One region of the Weizmannia sp. FSL K6-3076 genome, then DNA from elsewhere that is predicted to be linked to it. Evidence: riboswitches for the same ligand, from Rfam matches in the RefSeq annotation. Region 1 holds a riboswitch; each other region holds the start of a gene.

Region 1 (4,225 bases):
GTGAAGAGGGGCCCTTCTGCCGTGGCGTTCGTGGCCTAGTTTTTTTGCCATTATGGATTTGTAAGCAAATCTTCCAAAGCTTGCCGGAGCGTCGGGAACATGAATTCAAATCCTGCCTGCATGAGGACTTTCGGGCGTACGTGCTGGCCTTCAAGCACAAGGCTGCTTTTTTGCCCGAGTGCCAGTTTCAAGGCAAAAGAAGGTACGGGAAGCCAATGTGGCCGGTGTAAAACAGCGCCAATGGTTTTGCCAAATGCCTTCATCCTTACAGGCGAAGGGTGCAGTGACGTTGACCGGGCCGCGGATGTTCTCATTTTTAATAGCAAATAAGATCGATCTTACTACGTCTGTTATATGCACCCATGAGACCCATTGATTGCCGGAACCGACTGTGCCGCCCGCAAACCATTTATATGGCAATACCATAAGGGGCAGTGCTCCGTTTTCCTTTCCAAGCACAACGCCGAATCTCAATAAGACAGTACGGATGGCATGTCTTTCTGCTTGCTTCGCCTCGGTTTCCCAATCCGATGCCGTCCTGCCAAGAAAATCATTTGCCCTTTGCAATGATTTTTCAGTATACACAGCATTGCGTGATGGCGGATAGATGCCGATTGCACTTGCATTGACCAGTACTGCCGGTTTGCGCGGCATGGCAGACAGGATGCGCAACACTTCATCTGTTGCGCACATCCGGCTTTCATAAATTTGTTTTTGATGTTTGGCACTCCATCTTCCATCGTTTATGGACACGCCGGCCAGGTTGATGAATACATCCGCATTTCCTATTTCATTTTCGGGAGAAGCATCTTCCGCCAGCCACTTTACATACTGCACGCGATTGGCCGGCTGCTTGTCTTTCCTTGTTAAAATGACCACTTCATGCCCTTCGCAAAGAAGCATATCCGTTAATTTCCGCCCGATAAATCCGGTCCCGCCAGCGATCACAATCCTCATTTTTGCCCTCCGTTCTGCAAATTTCACCACGGTTTGCAACTTAAGTCAGGAATAAATGGGCACGAATGATGAAAAATCAAGGTTTCCAACTCATTCGTCCTTGTTTATGGGAAAAAGCCTTCTGTGATGTTCCCGGAGCAGTCCTGATATTAAAAAGGTAATAGAAGACAATATTTTAATCAAGATGGAGCTGATAAAATAAACTGAGTTATGGATCATCATATCAGGAGCCATTAAAATTAAAATAACAGAACCCCCCACGTCTCTTCCATGAAAGCGGACCAGGTGGGGGCATTTTATTTTGGGAAAGATGAAATTGTGGTCTGATCATAACCAAATTATTAAGCCCCCTACAACATTTAAAGAACAAGTAGAGTTATTGAGAAGCAGAAAAATACAAGTATATTTTTCCTGTTTGGCCAGCATTTGAGGTAACATCCTGTGCTTTTTTCCATATTTAACAAAAACTTAAAAGACGGGCAATAAATTTGCTGTTGCACAAAATTTGGGACTATGATATGGTAAGAGTAATGAAATGAATATTCATAATAGTCTACTAGGGGCGCCGGGTTGGCTGAGAAGTACCCTTTGAACCTGATCTAGTTCGTACTAGCGTAGGGAAGTAGGTGATAAAATTACACCTGATGATTTGTAATTTATACACCCGCTTTCCGATGGAGGGCGGGTTTTTTATTTTGAAGCTGCTTAGGGCAAAGGGAGAAACCAGCCTGCAAACCGCAATCGGTTTCCCGGTAAACAAGGAGGAATCATTGTTGAAACGATCTTTTACAGAAAGGCTATATCAAAATGTCCAGCCGATTTGGGAGAAAAACCATAACCATCCTTTTGTTCTGGGACTGGGGAACGGAACTTTAGAAAGAGATAAATTTATCTATTATTTAAAGCAGGATTACGTATATTTAGTTGAGTACGCAAAACTGTTTGCCATGGGTGTTGTGAAAGCGGGTAACCTTGACATGATGACGAGATTTGCTGCGGTGCTCCATGAATCGTTGCATTTTGAGATGGAACTGCACCGCCAATACGCTGCCGAGTTTGGCATTACACGCACGGATTTAGAAGCAACTCAACCAACACCGATCAACCTTGCTTACACGAGTTATATGCTGCAAGTGGCCGCCAATGGAAGCTTGGCTGAACTTGTTGCCTGCTTGTTGCCGTGTGCCTGGGATTATTGGGAAATTGGGAAACTGCTAAAAGTAAATCATCGAGACACATTGGAGGCCAATCCTTACAAGAAATGGATCGAAACCTATTCTTCAGAAACGTTCGGCTCCGGAACGCAGTGGTTAATTGACTTAATGGACCAACTGGCAAGCGGAAAATCAGAAACGGAATTGGCAGTCTTAGAACGCCATTTTCAAATAGCCTCAAAGTATGAATACTTATTTTGGGATATGAACGATAAAAAACAAGACTGGCCGGTCTGATTTTCATTCACAACTAAAAAGGAGGGAAGGTTGGTTCTAATGAGAAAAACACAAAAAATAACAGCAACTGCAGTTATTGCAGCTATCACAACTGTATCCAGCAGCTTGATTTATATCCCGGTTGGTTTTGCAAAAATTTTTCCGGTACAGCATTTTGCCAACATACTCTCGGCTGTTTTGCTCGGCCCCGGTTATGCGGTTGCGCAAGCTTTTATATCCTCGCTTTTACGTAACTTGCTTGGGACGGGGAGTATTTTTGCCTTTCCGGGAAGCATGATCGGCGCGTTTTTGGCAGCTTATCTGTACGCGAAGACGAATAAGCTCATTTTTGCCTTTGTTGGGGAGGTCATGGGGACAGGCATTCTCGGTGCCTTGGCATGTTATCCCATTGCTGTTTTCTTACTCGGCCAAGCGTCAACGCTTTTCGGATTTATCCCTGCCTTCTTTTTAAGCTCTTTTGCAGGGGCCATTTTTGGCTATGTTTTGATAAAAGTTTTACAAAAAAATAAAGGGTGGGACAGAATGATCAATCATACCGTAAGCAACCGTAAGCTTTGAGTGAAGCACCACGGAGGATTGAAGGCATTTGCCATGGTGCATACAGGTTGCCAGCCATTGATAACCGGTCAAAATCCATGCCAGCAAAACCAGGCTCTTGAAAACAGCAAGCTGTCTTGCGTTATTTTTATTCCTGTCCCGAAATCTGTGCCAGCAACAACAGGCTCTTGAAAGCAGAGCCTGATGCTGTTAGATTATGACGGCACTCCGGCATAGTCTGAGACCTTCGCTGGCCGGATCCATTTGCCAACCGGCTCGCCTGTGATACCACCGCCATCCAGATCGAATATGAGCTGACCTCTTAAAAAAGTTTTCGTAACCCGGCAATCAATTTTTCTGCCGATATACGGGCTGTGCTTATGGCGGTAATAGAGGTCTTCCGCACTTACCGTGTATGGCCGGTCGGGATCGAGAAAGAGGAGATCCGCATCTTTTGCGAGCGCAATTTCCCCTTTCGATTTTAAGCCAAAACGTTCGGCAGGGTTGGTTGCAATCATGCGCGTAAATTGCGTAATGGGAATATTGCGCTTTTTGACAGCCTCATCGAACATCAAATCGACATTATTCTGGCACCCGGTTATGCCGCCCCATACCTCAAAAATATTACCGGTTTCGCTGTCCTTCATTACAGGCGGGCAAGGGGAATGGTCGGATGTCAGCATATCAATTTTTCCTTGTTTCAATCCTTCCCAAAGTTTTTCCTGCTCCGCTTCGCTGCGCAAAGGCGGGGAACATTTGGCAAGTGGGCCGATTTCCGCAAATTGGGCTGTTGTGATGGTAAAGTAATGGGGGCATGACTCAAGCGTGACATCCTGTCCTTCGTTCCGCACTTTCGTAATTTCTTCCACCCCTTCCGCACTGCTGACATGGACAAAATGCAGTTTGCACCCGGTTTGTTTCGCAAAATACAGCGCCCGCTTGATGGCATCCACTTCTGTAAATACAGGCCGTGTTGCAACATAATCAGCCGGACTTGTTTTCCCTTGTTTGATCATCTCCTCTGCTAACCCATCGGTAATGGCGGCATTCTCTGCATGAATCAATAAAATATGTCCCAGCTTGGCTAATTTTTTCATTCCCTCATAAAGCGTGTAATCATCTACATTTTTAAAGTCTCCCGGCAAATCGGTTCCGCAGCTGGCCATAAAACACTTATAAGCGACCACGCCGCAATCGGAGAGTTCTTTTAAGTGATCGAGATTACCGGGCACTAATCCGCCGTAAAAGGCGTAGTCCACATAGTTTTTTCCGGCGGCAGC
Region 2 (4,225 bases), 830 kb from region 1:
GGCGTTTTCTTTTGGACGAGCACATCGAAAGGAATGGCAGCCATTGTAAAAGAAAAACCCATCAGAAAAAAGACGGAAGGGTAAACGGCTTCAATGATGCCGATCGGCCAGCCGGTACCCGTACTTACCATGATACAACCCAAACCAAGTATGGCGGGGCTGATTTTTAAAGTGATTAATTTCTCCCCTAACTTTATTTTCGTAAACAGCACGGAAGCAGTAAGCATGCCAAAACCGCTTGCCGCAATACACCAGCTCGCAAAATGGACCGTTGCGTTCTTGATATCCCTTATTAATATCATGGCCTGGGAATCAGAAATTTGCAAGGCCAGTATCATGGTACAAAAAACGATCAGACCCATTTTTAACACGGGAAAACCGGAGAGAAAGCGAAATCCTTCAGTTAGCGCGCCCTTTTCCCGATGTTCTAGATCACTTTTTACCGGGCTCTGTAATGTTCGCGCTTTGATTCCAAACAGCAGGAGGGCGGAGAGGAAGAAAGAAATGGCATCAAGATAAAAAGCGCCTTTGATTCCGGTCAGGCTGATCAATGTGCCGCCTGCTACCGGCCCGATGATTTTGGCGCTGTTATTGATCATCTCGCTTGTGCCGATTGCCGCCTGTATTTGGTTTTCACCAACAACCTGGCGAAGCAGGCCGCTTTCTGCAGGGGTGAAGACGGCTGAGAAAAAGCCCAAAAAAAATAGAAAGATATAAACTTGCCAAAGCGAAACGGAAAAAGCAATCCCGAGCACACAACCGCAGCGGGCGAAATCCGAGAAGCTCATCAGCATTTTACGGTTAAACCGGTCTGCCAGCCAGCCGGCAGGGGATCCAAATAAAATTGACGGCAGCACCATGCATAATGTAATGCCTGCCATTGCAATCGGGTCGGCGTGCCACTTAAATGCCACTAATGCAAACAATGCAACAAGATGCAGCCAGTCCCCAAGATTTGAAATGGTTTGCGCACTGATTAAGAACAGAAAGGAATGATTTTTAAAAAGCGGATTTTCATTTATGCTCCTCCTTAAATGACATTTGTGTCGTTTTTATTATTATAAGCGACATGAATGTCATTTAACAAGATGATTTTAAAATTTTTCATAAAATTGGGTGCTTTTTGTGAGTTACAAGCACGGGAAGAGGGGGCGATGTGGTTGTTTCCGTCAGCACTTACAACCGCAGCCGTTGCCATATAAATAATGGTTAAGCAAAATAACATATCTGAATGGCTGTCTATTCAATTTACGATGACGGAATGAAGCGGTAAATGAGCTTATATATCGTGAGTATCATCATGATTGAAAATTTTTGCGGTTTTTTTCGGGATTTTTGGAAAAACAGGAGACCTGACTTGGAGCCGATAATTGAACCAATCACCATAGAAAAAAGCCTGCACCACTTTACACAAGCAAATAGAAAGCCTATAATGGAAAAAAGTGAATATTTCAGACTACTAGGGGTGCCCGGATTGGCGGGCTGAGAGAAAAACAGTTGGTTTTTCAACCCTTTGGACCTGATCCGGATCATGCCGGCGTAGGAAAGTAGGGATTTGTGAAAATTTTCTTGCTTATTAAAGTCAGGTCTTTTACAGGCCTGGCTTTTTTCTGTTGGAAGGGAGGGGAAAATAGCTGTTTTTAGAGCGGTAACCTGGAAAAGCTCGCCAATGAAGACGGACTTGTGAGGAAAAGGGAAGAAATGAAGATGAAAAGAACTTGCCGGAAAACTGTTTTAGCAGCAAAAAATCTAAATAGTTGAACGGGCTTTGGAACGGTTTGCAGCTTGTACATATTGGAAGTTTGGATGAAAGGAGGTTTCCTAAATGAAGTGGCGAAAATGGCTGGGGGATTACGGACTTTTTTGCGTTACGATGCTGGTCTTGATAGCCGGCTGGCAGTGGGTCATACAGAAAGGGATGATCCCGTCTTTCATTTTGCCGTCCCCTACCCAAATCTATGCATCTTTCATAGAAAATCACAGGCAATTAATAAATGTGCATTTGCCAGCGACAGTGGAGGAAGTCGGCATCGGTTTTCTTTTATCCGTTACGGGTGGAGTGATGATCGGTGTCCTCATGTATGTTTCCAAAATGGCTGAAAAAATCTTTTATCCGTTTCTTGTTATTTCGCAAACGATCCCGCTTGTCGCCGTATCACCTGTTTTTATGATGTGGTTCGGTTATTCAGTTTGGAGCAAGGTAGCGATCATTGTGTTAACGGCTATCTTTCCGATTGTAATCAGCACTTTTGACGGATTAAAAACCGTTGATTCCGCCTATTTGAATTTGTTTCGGACAATGGGCGCCAGCCGCTGGGATATTTTTCGAAAACTTTCTGTCCCAATGGCTCTTCCTCAATTTTTATCCGGCTTGAAATTATCGGTTGTATATTGTGTCAGCGGGGCAGCGATCGGGGAGTGGCTTGGCGCAACTGCGGGGCTTGGATTTTTTAGCAAGCGAATGTCCGGATATTTGCAGTCGGACGCAGTTTTTTCGGCCGTTTTTCTTTTGGCTGCGTTCGGCATGGGATTATTTTTGCTTATTTATGGGATGGAAAAAGGCTTATTGAAAAACAGAACAAAAATTTAGGGGGATTTTCAATGAAAAAACGATGGATAATGGCCGCTGTGCTCGCATGTTTCCTAGGTGCCTGCAGCAATCATTCGCAGCAAGCAACGAAACATGTGCAAAAAGTAACGATCATGCTGGATTGGTATCCAAATGCGGTTCATTCTTTTCTTTATGTAGCCCAGGAAAAAGGCTATTTTAAAGCGCAGGGCCTTGATGTCAGCATCAAAATGCCTTCTGACACAAATGACCCGTTAAAACTTGCGGCTGCGAATCGAATTGATATTGCATTAAGTTATCAACCCCAAGTGTTAATCGCGCGCGATGAGAAGATTCCGGTCCAATCTTTTGGCACCGTCGTCCGCCATACGCTGAACCGTGTGATGGTGCCGGCTTCAAGCGGCATCCGCTCACCGAAAGACCTGGCGGGCAAAACGGTCGGCTACTCTTCCATTCCGCTGGAAGAAGCAGCCGTGCGGACAATGGTCAAAGCAGACGGGGGCGATCCGGACAAGGTGAAAACAGTGGATGTTGGCTATGATTTAATCCCTGCTCTGACAGCCCATAAAACTGATGCGATCGTCGGCGGTTTTGTCAATCATGAACAGCTGCTGCTGGAAAAGGAGGGCGTACCCGTTAGAGCGTTCAATCCGGCAAAATACGGCGTTCCGGATTATGACGAACTCGTTTTCATCGCAAACGAAAATAAGCTGAAACAGCAGCCAGACATTTTTAAAAAATTTCTTGCTGCTGCCGAAAAAGGCCAGCAATATGTCAAAAAACATCCGGAAAAGGCGCTTGCCATTTTGTTAAAACATGAAGATGCCTCCTCACCGCTGGATAAAAATGTGGAAACGAAGAGCCTGCACATTTTACTGCCGAAGATGGACGAGAAAAATAAAACTATTGCCGATCAGGACCCAAAAAAATGGCAAGACGTTTCGGATTGGCTGTACCAGGCAAAAATCACAAAAACACATGTCAATCCCGAAAAGGCTTTTGTCAACTTAGAAAATCAATAAGAAACCAAAATGACCGGAAGTGAAGACAACATTTACTTCCAGTAGCGTTTGAATACGAGGAATCCGGGTGAATGGGGCGGTAAATGTTGACGTTTGTTAACAACTTCCGGTCTATTCCCGAATTTCAAGCACCGCTCCTTCCTGTAAGAATTCGAAAACATCAGCCGCCTTTTGCTGAGGCAGATTAGGAGTAGAGACCGCTGCACCCAGAGCATGCCTGGGAAGCCGATAAAATGTGGTCGCTTTCCAGGAAAAGCCGGCGCATGGCCCGGCCTTGAGCAATGAATGGGACTGGTTAATACACCATGCTTTCATCATGATAATATTTAAATTCGAGCAAGTTGTTAGAGGGGTCTTGGAGGAAAAATGTCCAATGTTCCTCTTGCTTGCCTCCAAACCGGACCATTTTATCCTGGAAAAATGGTAAATGGTTTTTCTTTGCAGATTGAAGGGTTTCCTCAAATGCTGCTTTATCCAAAAAAGTAATGCCGAAATGGCGGGGATACATTTTCGGGTTGGGATCTATTTTTTCAGGGCTCAGATGGCAGACAACCTGGTCCCCGAAAAAATTGAAAGTGACCCGGTCATCATACCGGCGCGCTACCTTGCAGCCTAATTTTTGATAGAAATCGGC
Region 3 (4,225 bases), 810 kb from region 1:
CGAGAAAAGCGCCGCAAACCGCGGACAAAAGGCAGCCTGTCCCGGTGACTTTTGTTAAAAGCGGGTGGCCGTTATGTACGAGATAAAGGTTTGTACCGTTTGACACCGCATCCGTCTTGCCACTTACCACGATCGTAGTATGAAGCGTTTTTGCCGCTTTTAAAGCGAGTTCGCCCGTATCCAGGCCGGTATCTCCTGCATCGACGCCTTTTACTTTGGCATCTATTCCGATCAGATTGGCGATTTCTCCGGCATTTCCCCTGATGGATGTGAAGCGGATTTCTTTCAGCAATTTTTTTGCCGTTTCTGTCCGGTAACGGGTTGAACCGGCAGCTACCGGATCAAGGACGACCGGAACGCCATTTTCATTTGCAGACTTTCCCGCCAAAATCATTGCTTCGACGGCTTTTTCGTTCAAAGTGCCGATATTTAACACGACCGCATTTGCCGCTTTCGCCATATCGGCAACTTCTTCCACCGCATCGGCCATTACCGGAGATGCGCCAAGTGCCAACAGCCCGTTTGCTGTAAAATTAGCCACCACAATATTCGTGATATTATGGATAAGCGGATTGGCTTCCCTGATTTTTTCAAGCAGTTCAATTGGTTTTTCTTTTTCCATTTCCATTCCCTCCTTCAATAAAGTACAATTGTCTCTCATTTACTCGCGTATTCTCCAAATTTCACAGGCATTTGATTTACACCTAATCGTTGTCATACCTCTAAATGGGGATTTTCTTGCAGGGTAAGGTCCATCCGCCTAATCCATTACAAGTCCGCCGTCAACGACGAGATTTTGTCCGGTTACCGCCCTCGCCCATGGCGATGCAAAAAACAACACGGCATCCGCAACGTCTTCCGGTTCTGTCACCTTTTGCAGCGGAGTAGTTTCCTGAATCAATTGAAAAACCGCTTCAGATGTGGCTGCACTTGCATCCGTCGTTTTCAGAAGGCCGCCGGATACCATATTAACGGTAATGCCATATTGCCCCAGATCTTTCGCCATGCTCCGGGTGAAGCCGAGGAGCGCTGCCTTGCTCGTATTGTAATCATGGTAGGCGACAACCGGATTTTGAAACAGGTTTGTGCCAATATTGATCACCCTGCCGAAATGCAGCCGTTTCATTTCCGCAAGGCCGGCCTGTATGGTATTTAATGCGCCGCGAACCGCACCTTCCATCTGCAAGCTGTATTCCTCCCACGAAATTCGGGAAGCATCGTGCCGGGATTCCGGATCAAAGCGGAAATGCACGAGGGCATTATTTACAATTGTCGTGACAGGCCTGGAAAAATAAGCTTCGGCCTGCCGGAACATCTTTCTTACCTGCGCCGGATCCCTTACATCCGCCTTCAGGGCAACCGCTTTTTCTCCTAAAATATTCTGAAGATCCTTTGCCTTCCCCTCACTCTCAAAATAGTTGATGACAACGCCCGCCCCTTCTCTTGCAAAAGCTTTTACAACTGCTTTGCCTAACCCCCTGCTTCCGCCTGTGACGACAACCACCTGCTCATCCAGTTTCATTTGTCCCACCCCTTCCCATGCAAAAAAGCCAGGCCCGAAAAGACCTGACTTCATCAGCAAGAAATTTTTTTACAAATTCCTACTTTCCTACGCCGGTATGATCCGGATCAGGTCCAAAGGGTTGAAAAACGCCGGTTTTTCTCTCAGCCCGCCAAATCCGGGCACCCCTAGTAGTTTGAAAGATTTACTTTTTTCAATTATAGCTTTTCTATTATGCTTTGTAAAGCTTAATGAAAATCACCGGCAGGGGTTATATTATGTGAATTTAGCTTTGTAATCTTTCTCCATCTTCATCTCTTAATACCCAATGGGCAATTGGTCCATGTCCATGCCCAATTCCCGGGCTCTCAGAGATTGCTCTTGTCAATAATTTTTTAGCTGTTTTTACGCTGTCTTCTAAGGGATGGCCCTTCGCCAACTCAGCTGTAATCAATGAAGACAATGTACAACCAGTTCCATGAGTGTGAACGGTATCAATGCGTTTGGATTCGAGCCATATTGTCTGCTCCCTCGTCACCAGACAATCACGAACAGTTTCTGATGTAACCAGATCATGTCCGCCCTTTAACAGCACAGCACCTGCCCCTCTTTTGAGAATCAGTCGTGCTGCGTGCTCCCGGTCCTGATCAGTACGTATCGTCATTTCTGACAGAACTTCCGCCTCCGGTGTATTCGGTGTAATGACATCAGCAACCGGAACCAATTTCTTTTTAATCGTCGCAATTGCTTCAGGAGCAACGAGATGTGTCCCACCTTTTGCAATCATGACCGGATCCACAACCAGCGGCCTCCATTTAAATCGTTTAATTCCGTCAACAACAGCTTCTATGCGTTCTGCATCAAACAGCATACCCGTTTTTAAAGCTGCAATTGAAAAGTCGTCCGCAATGGATTCCATTTGACGGACAATGCTGTCAACCGGCATTGGAAAAATTCCCTGAACTCCTTTTGTATTTTGCGCTGTCACGGCAACGATTACAGACATGCCGTAGACACCCCTCTCTTCAAAAGTTTTCAGGTCGGCCTGAATACCTGCACCGCCACCGCTGTCAGTTCCTGCAATTGTTAATACCTGTGGTCTCATCTAATATACACCTCTTCTAAAATGATCATAGTATTATTTTTTTCTGCATTTGACAGATTGGATCCCATCCATTTGTTATAATGTTTTTGAAAATAACTTATCAGCCTGCTGCATGATTCTTGTATATGCCACTGCTTCTAACCTTTGAAAATTGATCCCTATGAAGAAGTCTCATAAGGAAATAATAAAGGACTGCCGTAATAATCAGACTAATAAATGACGAACCAATTGGCCAAGCTTGAAAATAGCTGACTTCATAGAGAGCAAAACCAACCACAAAAGCGACGAAAGCTACCAGATTAACACCGCCCCGGTACCAGTACGATCCTTCTGGTTTAGTCAAGTCTGCTAGCTTCAGGTGTTTACGGATTAAAAAATAATCAACCAATACGATGCTTTCAATGGGAATAAAGACAGCACCAAGGATTAATAAAAAGCTTTGATATTTATCAATTGGAAACACCAGCGAAATCAGTGTGCCTGACACTCCTGCAATGAATACAAGACGCCTCTCCGAAAACTTTGGAAATAAATTGCTTGCAGAAACACCTGCTGAAAAAACATCTAGAAAAGCTGTCGTTACAGTGGAAAAAAAAATAATAAGCAGACCTGGGATACCCAAGCCCAGTGCACCCATGATTGGAATTGGGCTTGCATTCCAAAGGCCAGTAGCAATGGTACAAAGCAAGCCAACAAAGTACATCCAGATGCTGGATAGCGCATAACCCCAATATGTAGCGTGTGCGGCCCCGTTAATATTCCTTGCATACCGGGAATAGTCTGCAACCAAAGGAACCCAGGAAAGGCACATGCCGATCACATAATCTAATCCGAGAGAGAAAGTAAGATGACCTTTAGGTTTCTTGTCCATTAAGTCTGCAACATTTACTGTTGACAAAACAGCATAGGTCATGATGATGGATAAAATCAATGTTGCACCAACTGTAAATATCTGAAACCATTTTAAATGATTGTGTTTCAAAAGCGCGTTAACCGTTGTGATCAAACCAATCAAGATAATCCAAAAATCTCGGTTCCCAAGAATTCCTGCAAATTTTAAAGATACACAGGCTTCAGCTGCCATCAGAATCATCACAGCTGTCCAGCCAATTAACTGCAGCGCATTGCACAAGCTCGGAAAAAAAGAACCTCTAATCCCAAATGAAGCACGGGTAGCAATCATACCTGATACTCCCTCTCTTGTTCCAATGCGGGACATGAAATACATAGGAACTGACCCGACAAGCATGCCAACGATAATCGTCAGTAATCCATTCGTCAAACCAAGACCTGCCAGTGTATTTCCTGAAAAAATAGCAGCCAGTCCTAATCCTGCTCCGATCCATAACAGTGCAATCTGCAACGAAGCAATTTGCTGTTCCTTTTTTGGCACTACTTCTAATGAGTATGGGACTTTTAATTTCTCATTCGATTCCATTTGAAAACGACCTTTCACATTTTTTGATAACGAAATATATTGTTAAAACAATTGGTTTGGTAATTACATTTTTACGACCAAAAGAATGACGGTATATCTTTTCTGGACGGTCTTGTTTAGGTCTTGCTGAATTTTGGTTTTTTATCCGAAATTTTGCATCAATGGTTACCAACAATAGAAG
Region 4 (4,225 bases), 720 kb from region 1:
CTGGCGCATGATATCGCCTCTTGAGATGACGCCGACAACACGCCCTGCCTGATTGACGACCGGAAGCTTTTTAAAATGGTGTTTTGCCAGAATCCTGAGCGCATTTTCAAAATCGTCTTCAGGCCTTACCGTATACAGTTCCCGCCGTTTCATAATCTTTTCCACCGGGAAGTCCAGGCTGTGCACCAATTTTTCATTAAAGTCTTCCTGCTCATTTACCACGATCGTAATATAAAAATCGTAAACGGTCCGTGCTTTTGGCTGCAAAAAGCGGATGACATCCCCGTCGCTGATCATACCGAGTAGCTTTCCTTCCGCGTCCACGACCGGTACGCCGCCGATCCGGTGGTGGGCAAGCACCTTTAACAGTTCCCGGATCGTTGTCTCTTTTTTTACCGTAATAACATCCCGGATCATAAAATCTTTGACTTCCAATTTTCTCACCCCTTTATATCCATCCATTTACAAATTATTGTAAACCTTTGCGGGGAAGGAAGCAATGAACAAACCGCCTATTGTGTGCCATCTACGTATTTCCCGTGATCCGGGAGCGCGATTTCATCAAATCTGGATGCAAGGTCCTCAAGCCCTTTCCGCAAGCCGGAGCCAGACATCGGGATCCCGTGGCCGCAAACAGCAGTTTCCGGCTTTAAAGCAGCTAATTTTTCAACTGAGCGTTTGGCCGCTTTCCAGTCATTTGTAAAATAGCGCGGCGGCCCGTTTACTTCCTGCCTTTGCACCAGCACTTTCCAAAATTCATCCTGCCTGACGGTGATAAATGCGTCCCCCATGATCAACACGCTGTCTGCTTCCCTGAAGAACGACACATGCCCTCTCGAATGGCCGGGCGTATGGATCCATTTCCAGCCCGGCAAAAACGGGACCGTCCCGTCTTCGGGAAGGGGCTGGACAGCATGGCCAAGATCAACCGGTTCATTCGGATAAATCATGGAAATCTTCGCCAGCAGGCCGCCTTCAACGGACGGATCGGGATCCGGATACGTTTCACGCCCGGTTAAATAGGGCAACTCCAATCGATGTGCAAAAACCGGCACGTCCCACTTTTCCAATAATGGCGCAATCGCTCCGACATGGTCAAAATGGCCGAGCGTCAGTAAAACCGCTTTTGGTTTTGCCTTTTCCCCGAAGCGTGCCCGCACGGCTGAAAATATCGCTTCGGCAGAACCCGGCATGCCGGCATCCACGAGGACAAATGCATCGGTTCCGGCCCTGCCGATCAGGCACACATTGACAATTTGGATGGTAAGGCAATAGATATCCGGCAGCAATTCCCTGCCTGTTCCGCTCTCAATCGAAGTCATCGGGATGACCCGGTGGCCAAACGGGTGATGAATGTCTTTGTCCATAAAATCCCCTTTCTTTCATTTTCCTTCTATTTATCTTTTCCCGTTTCTCGAAAGCCTTACCCGTAGCCTCCTATCATCAACCGAAAAAGCAGTAAAAACCGGACTACCGGCTTTACAAGGCGCCTGTTACCATGAAGCCTCTTTCCTTCAGCGAAAACGGCAAGGCGCAGTTGGCCTTGCCGTTTTCAAGTTGCTTTTATGCCGCATGCCTGTGCGGATTGCGGTATTTTGTCAGCAGCTGCGGGGCGGCATTCAAGAGAATCGCCGCAACAGCTGCGCATAAAATCGCATTCCCAATCATCGTGCCGCCGTTCATGATGAGAGAATAGAGAAACGCCGACTGTCCTTTAGGCGCATAGGAACCCCAAAAAATCACGCCGGCTACGAAATGCCAGAAATAGCGGGCAAAACTTCCGGTAAGAACGGAAAGGCATATCCAAAAAGTCATCGTGCCCTTTTTATCGTGACGACAGCTTCTTTCGACAAGCGGCCGGAAAAGCCCGGAAAACCCGATGAACGAAAAAGCGACCGGATATTCCATGATGCCCTGAAGCGGGTTAAGAATATCATTAGCATCACCGGTGACGATCTGCAGCAGGCTCCAAATAAATCCGGAAGCAACACTTGCTTTAAATCCCCAGCGAAAAGCGACCACAAAAATCGGCAGCATGGCAAACGACAGAGAAATCGCGGACGTCACCTTAATGGACGGCAATAAGTCCAACACGAGCGCGAACGCCGCAAAAATAGCCGCTTCAATCATAGCCTGTAAACTTAATTTGCCCATAAAAAAATCCCCCTTTTGGTATGCATGAACATAACGAACCATGGGAGGACAAAAGAAATTCCACATCCCTACGCCGGCATTAACCGGACAGGTTCAAAGGGTCAGAACATGGCGTTCACTCTCAGCTTAACGCTCCCCCTGTGGTTACGTTCATGAAATTGTCACCTTTATGATAAACTTTTTGCCACAACATTTCAACAAAAAATTTAATCTTTTGGCAATAACAGCTCCGGAAAATTGTTTTTCGGCGAATTGACGCGTTCAGATACGGCATACATTTCCATTAGGTCTGCATCATACTGCGAAAGGAGTGGCAACAGCCGGCCCGCCTCAGTGACCGATGTGTCCAGCCATTTTTCTTCATCTTCCCTGCGTAAAATCACCGGCATCCGGTCGTGAATTTTTGCCATCATCCTGTTCGCCTTTGTCGTTAAAATCGTGCAAGTAAAGACCGGATTCCCTTCCTGGTCCATCCATTTTTCCCAAAGCCCGGCCATCGCAAAAATGCCCCTGTTCTTAAGCCTGATCCGCATCGGCTCCCGGGTGCCGTCTTTTCGGTTCCACTCAAAAAAAGAATCGGCCGGAATGAGGCAGCGCCGCCTTTTCACTGCCTCCCGGAAACCCGGTTTCTGAAATACGGTTTCGCTTCTGGCATTGATCATCTTATGCCCGATTTTCGGATCTTTTGCCCAGGAAGGAATCAAGCCCCATTTTAAAAAACCGAGTCTGTACTGCCCATGGGCGCTGATCACGGCAGCCACCATTTGCGAAGGCTCGACATTATAACTTTTGGCATATTCACTGCTTGAAAAAGAAGCTTTGGCATGGAACCTTTCTTCCAATTCATTTACAGATGCCGTTAACGTGTACCTCCCGCACATCCAAATCCCGCCTTTCTTTCTATCCTGAAAATATTGCCCGCTGATTTTCATCCTCTGCCATACCGCGTATGAAGCGGCAAAGATGCCCATTTTTCCCCATTTTACACAAAAAACAGGCAGATAAAAAGGATTTGGCCCAGTTGCACCAAATCCTTTCTCTGTTCCGGAACGCACCGCTTGTTAACCCTGCCCCCGAGCTGGGATGTTTGCAGCAGTTCCCGGTTTTTCTTCTCTTTTTCACATTCCGCTCTTTAGGCCTTGTTTCTTTCAAGAAAATGCCGTTTCCGAAGCAAGGAATCGTTCCGGCAGGGAGCGAGCACGGTTTCCATGCCCTTTTTCACCATCCGCTTTTCGGATAGTAAGGTTAAAAGCCGCACCGTTTACCGGTTTAACGCCGCGTCTTCTTCTTCGATCCGGCGCAGCCGTTCAGCCACTTCTTCCGGTGTAAGGCCGTGTTCTTTTACATATAAGTTATTTGGTACGGTACGGCATTCATGCGAGCAGCTCCGCATATATTTATGTTCATTTTCTTCCGAGCATAAAATTTGCTTGTTGCAGGCCGGGTTGGCGCAGTTGACATAACGTTCGCACGGTTCCCCCGTAAAATAATCCCGGCCGACAACGACATGTTCTTTTCGATTGACCGGAACGGAAATCCGTTCGTCGAATACATACAGTTTGCCGTCCCACAGCTCGCCCTGCACTTCCGGATCCTTTCCGTATGTTACAATCCCGCCGTGCAGTTGGCCGACATCTTCAAACCCTTCTTCCAAAAGCCAGCCCGAAAATTTTTCACAGCGGATGCCGCCTGTGCAATACGTCACAATTCTTTTGCCTTTTAATTGATCTTTATGTTCGCGCACCCATCCCGGCAGTTCGCGGAAAGTGCGGATATCCGGACGCAATGCTCCGCGGAAATGGCCGAGATCATACTCATAATCATTGCGCGCATCCAGTACAACGGTATCTTCAGCCAGCAGCGCCTCGCGAAATTCTTTCGGGGATAAATATTTTCCCGTTTTTTCATTCGGATTGATATCTTTTTCAAGCCGCAGCGTAACAAGTTCCTTGCGCGGGCGGACGTGCATTTTTTTAAACGCATGGCCATCTGCTTCATCTTCTTTAAAGACCATGTCCCGGAACCGGGGATCGGCGTGCATCTTTTCTTTATATTTGGTTGTTTGTTCAAC

What was found. A riboswitch is a leader RNA that binds a small molecule or an ion and turns the genes downstream of it on or off. The one in region 1 is predicted to bind thiamine pyrophosphate.
Region 2: another riboswitch for thiamine pyrophosphate. It lies ahead of NSS95_RS07325 (ABC transporter permease); the one in region 1 lies ahead of tenA (thiaminase II).
Region 3: another riboswitch for thiamine pyrophosphate. It lies ahead of NSS95_RS07260 (3-oxoacyl-ACP reductase); the one in region 1 lies ahead of tenA (thiaminase II).
Region 4: another riboswitch for thiamine pyrophosphate. It lies ahead of thiT (energy-coupled thiamine transporter ThiT); the one in region 1 lies ahead of tenA (thiaminase II).

The regions. Positions count from the first base shown of each region.
Region 1 covers NZ_JBBOWU010000001.1:753,010-757,234, forward strand. The annotation lists partial or broken gene NSS95_RS03320 (TIGR01777 family oxidoreductase) at 51-957, opposite strand; TPP riboswitch at 1,506-1,595, shown strand; gene tenA (thiaminase II) at 1,602-2,408, shown strand; gene thiW (energy coupling factor transporter S component ThiW) at 2,448-2,966, shown strand; gene allB (allantoinase AllB) at 3,161-4,225, opposite strand, start outside.
Region 2 covers NZ_JBBOWU010000001.1:1,581,796-1,586,020, forward strand. The annotation lists gene NSS95_RS07320 (MFS transporter) at 1-1,022, opposite strand, end outside; TPP riboswitch at 1,452-1,563, shown strand; gene NSS95_RS07325 (ABC transporter permease) at 1,826-2,590, shown strand; gene NSS95_RS07330 (ABC transporter substrate-binding protein) at 2,602-3,591, shown strand; gene NSS95_RS07335 (VOC family protein) at 3,887-4,225, opposite strand, start outside.
Region 3 covers NZ_JBBOWU010000001.1:1,565,381-1,569,605, reverse strand. The annotation lists gene thiM (hydroxyethylthiazole kinase) at 1-622, opposite strand, end outside; gene NSS95_RS07260 (3-oxoacyl-ACP reductase) at 761-1,522, opposite strand; TPP riboswitch at 1,590-1,701, opposite strand; gene thiD (bifunctional hydroxymethylpyrimidine kinase/phosphomethylpyrimidine kinase) at 1,788-2,606, opposite strand; gene cytX (putative hydroxymethylpyrimidine transporter CytX) at 2,707-4,044, opposite strand.
Region 4 covers NZ_JBBOWU010000001.1:1,468,035-1,472,259, reverse strand. The annotation lists gene NSS95_RS06755 (CBS domain-containing protein) at 1-444, opposite strand, end outside; gene NSS95_RS06750 (MBL fold metallo-hydrolase) at 513-1,367, opposite strand; gene thiT (energy-coupled thiamine transporter ThiT) at 1,564-2,154, opposite strand; TPP riboswitch at 2,203-2,303, opposite strand; gene NSS95_RS06740 (SOS response-associated peptidase) at 2,361-3,035, opposite strand; gene trhO (oxygen-dependent tRNA uridine(34) hydroxylase TrhO) at 3,416-4,225, opposite strand, start outside.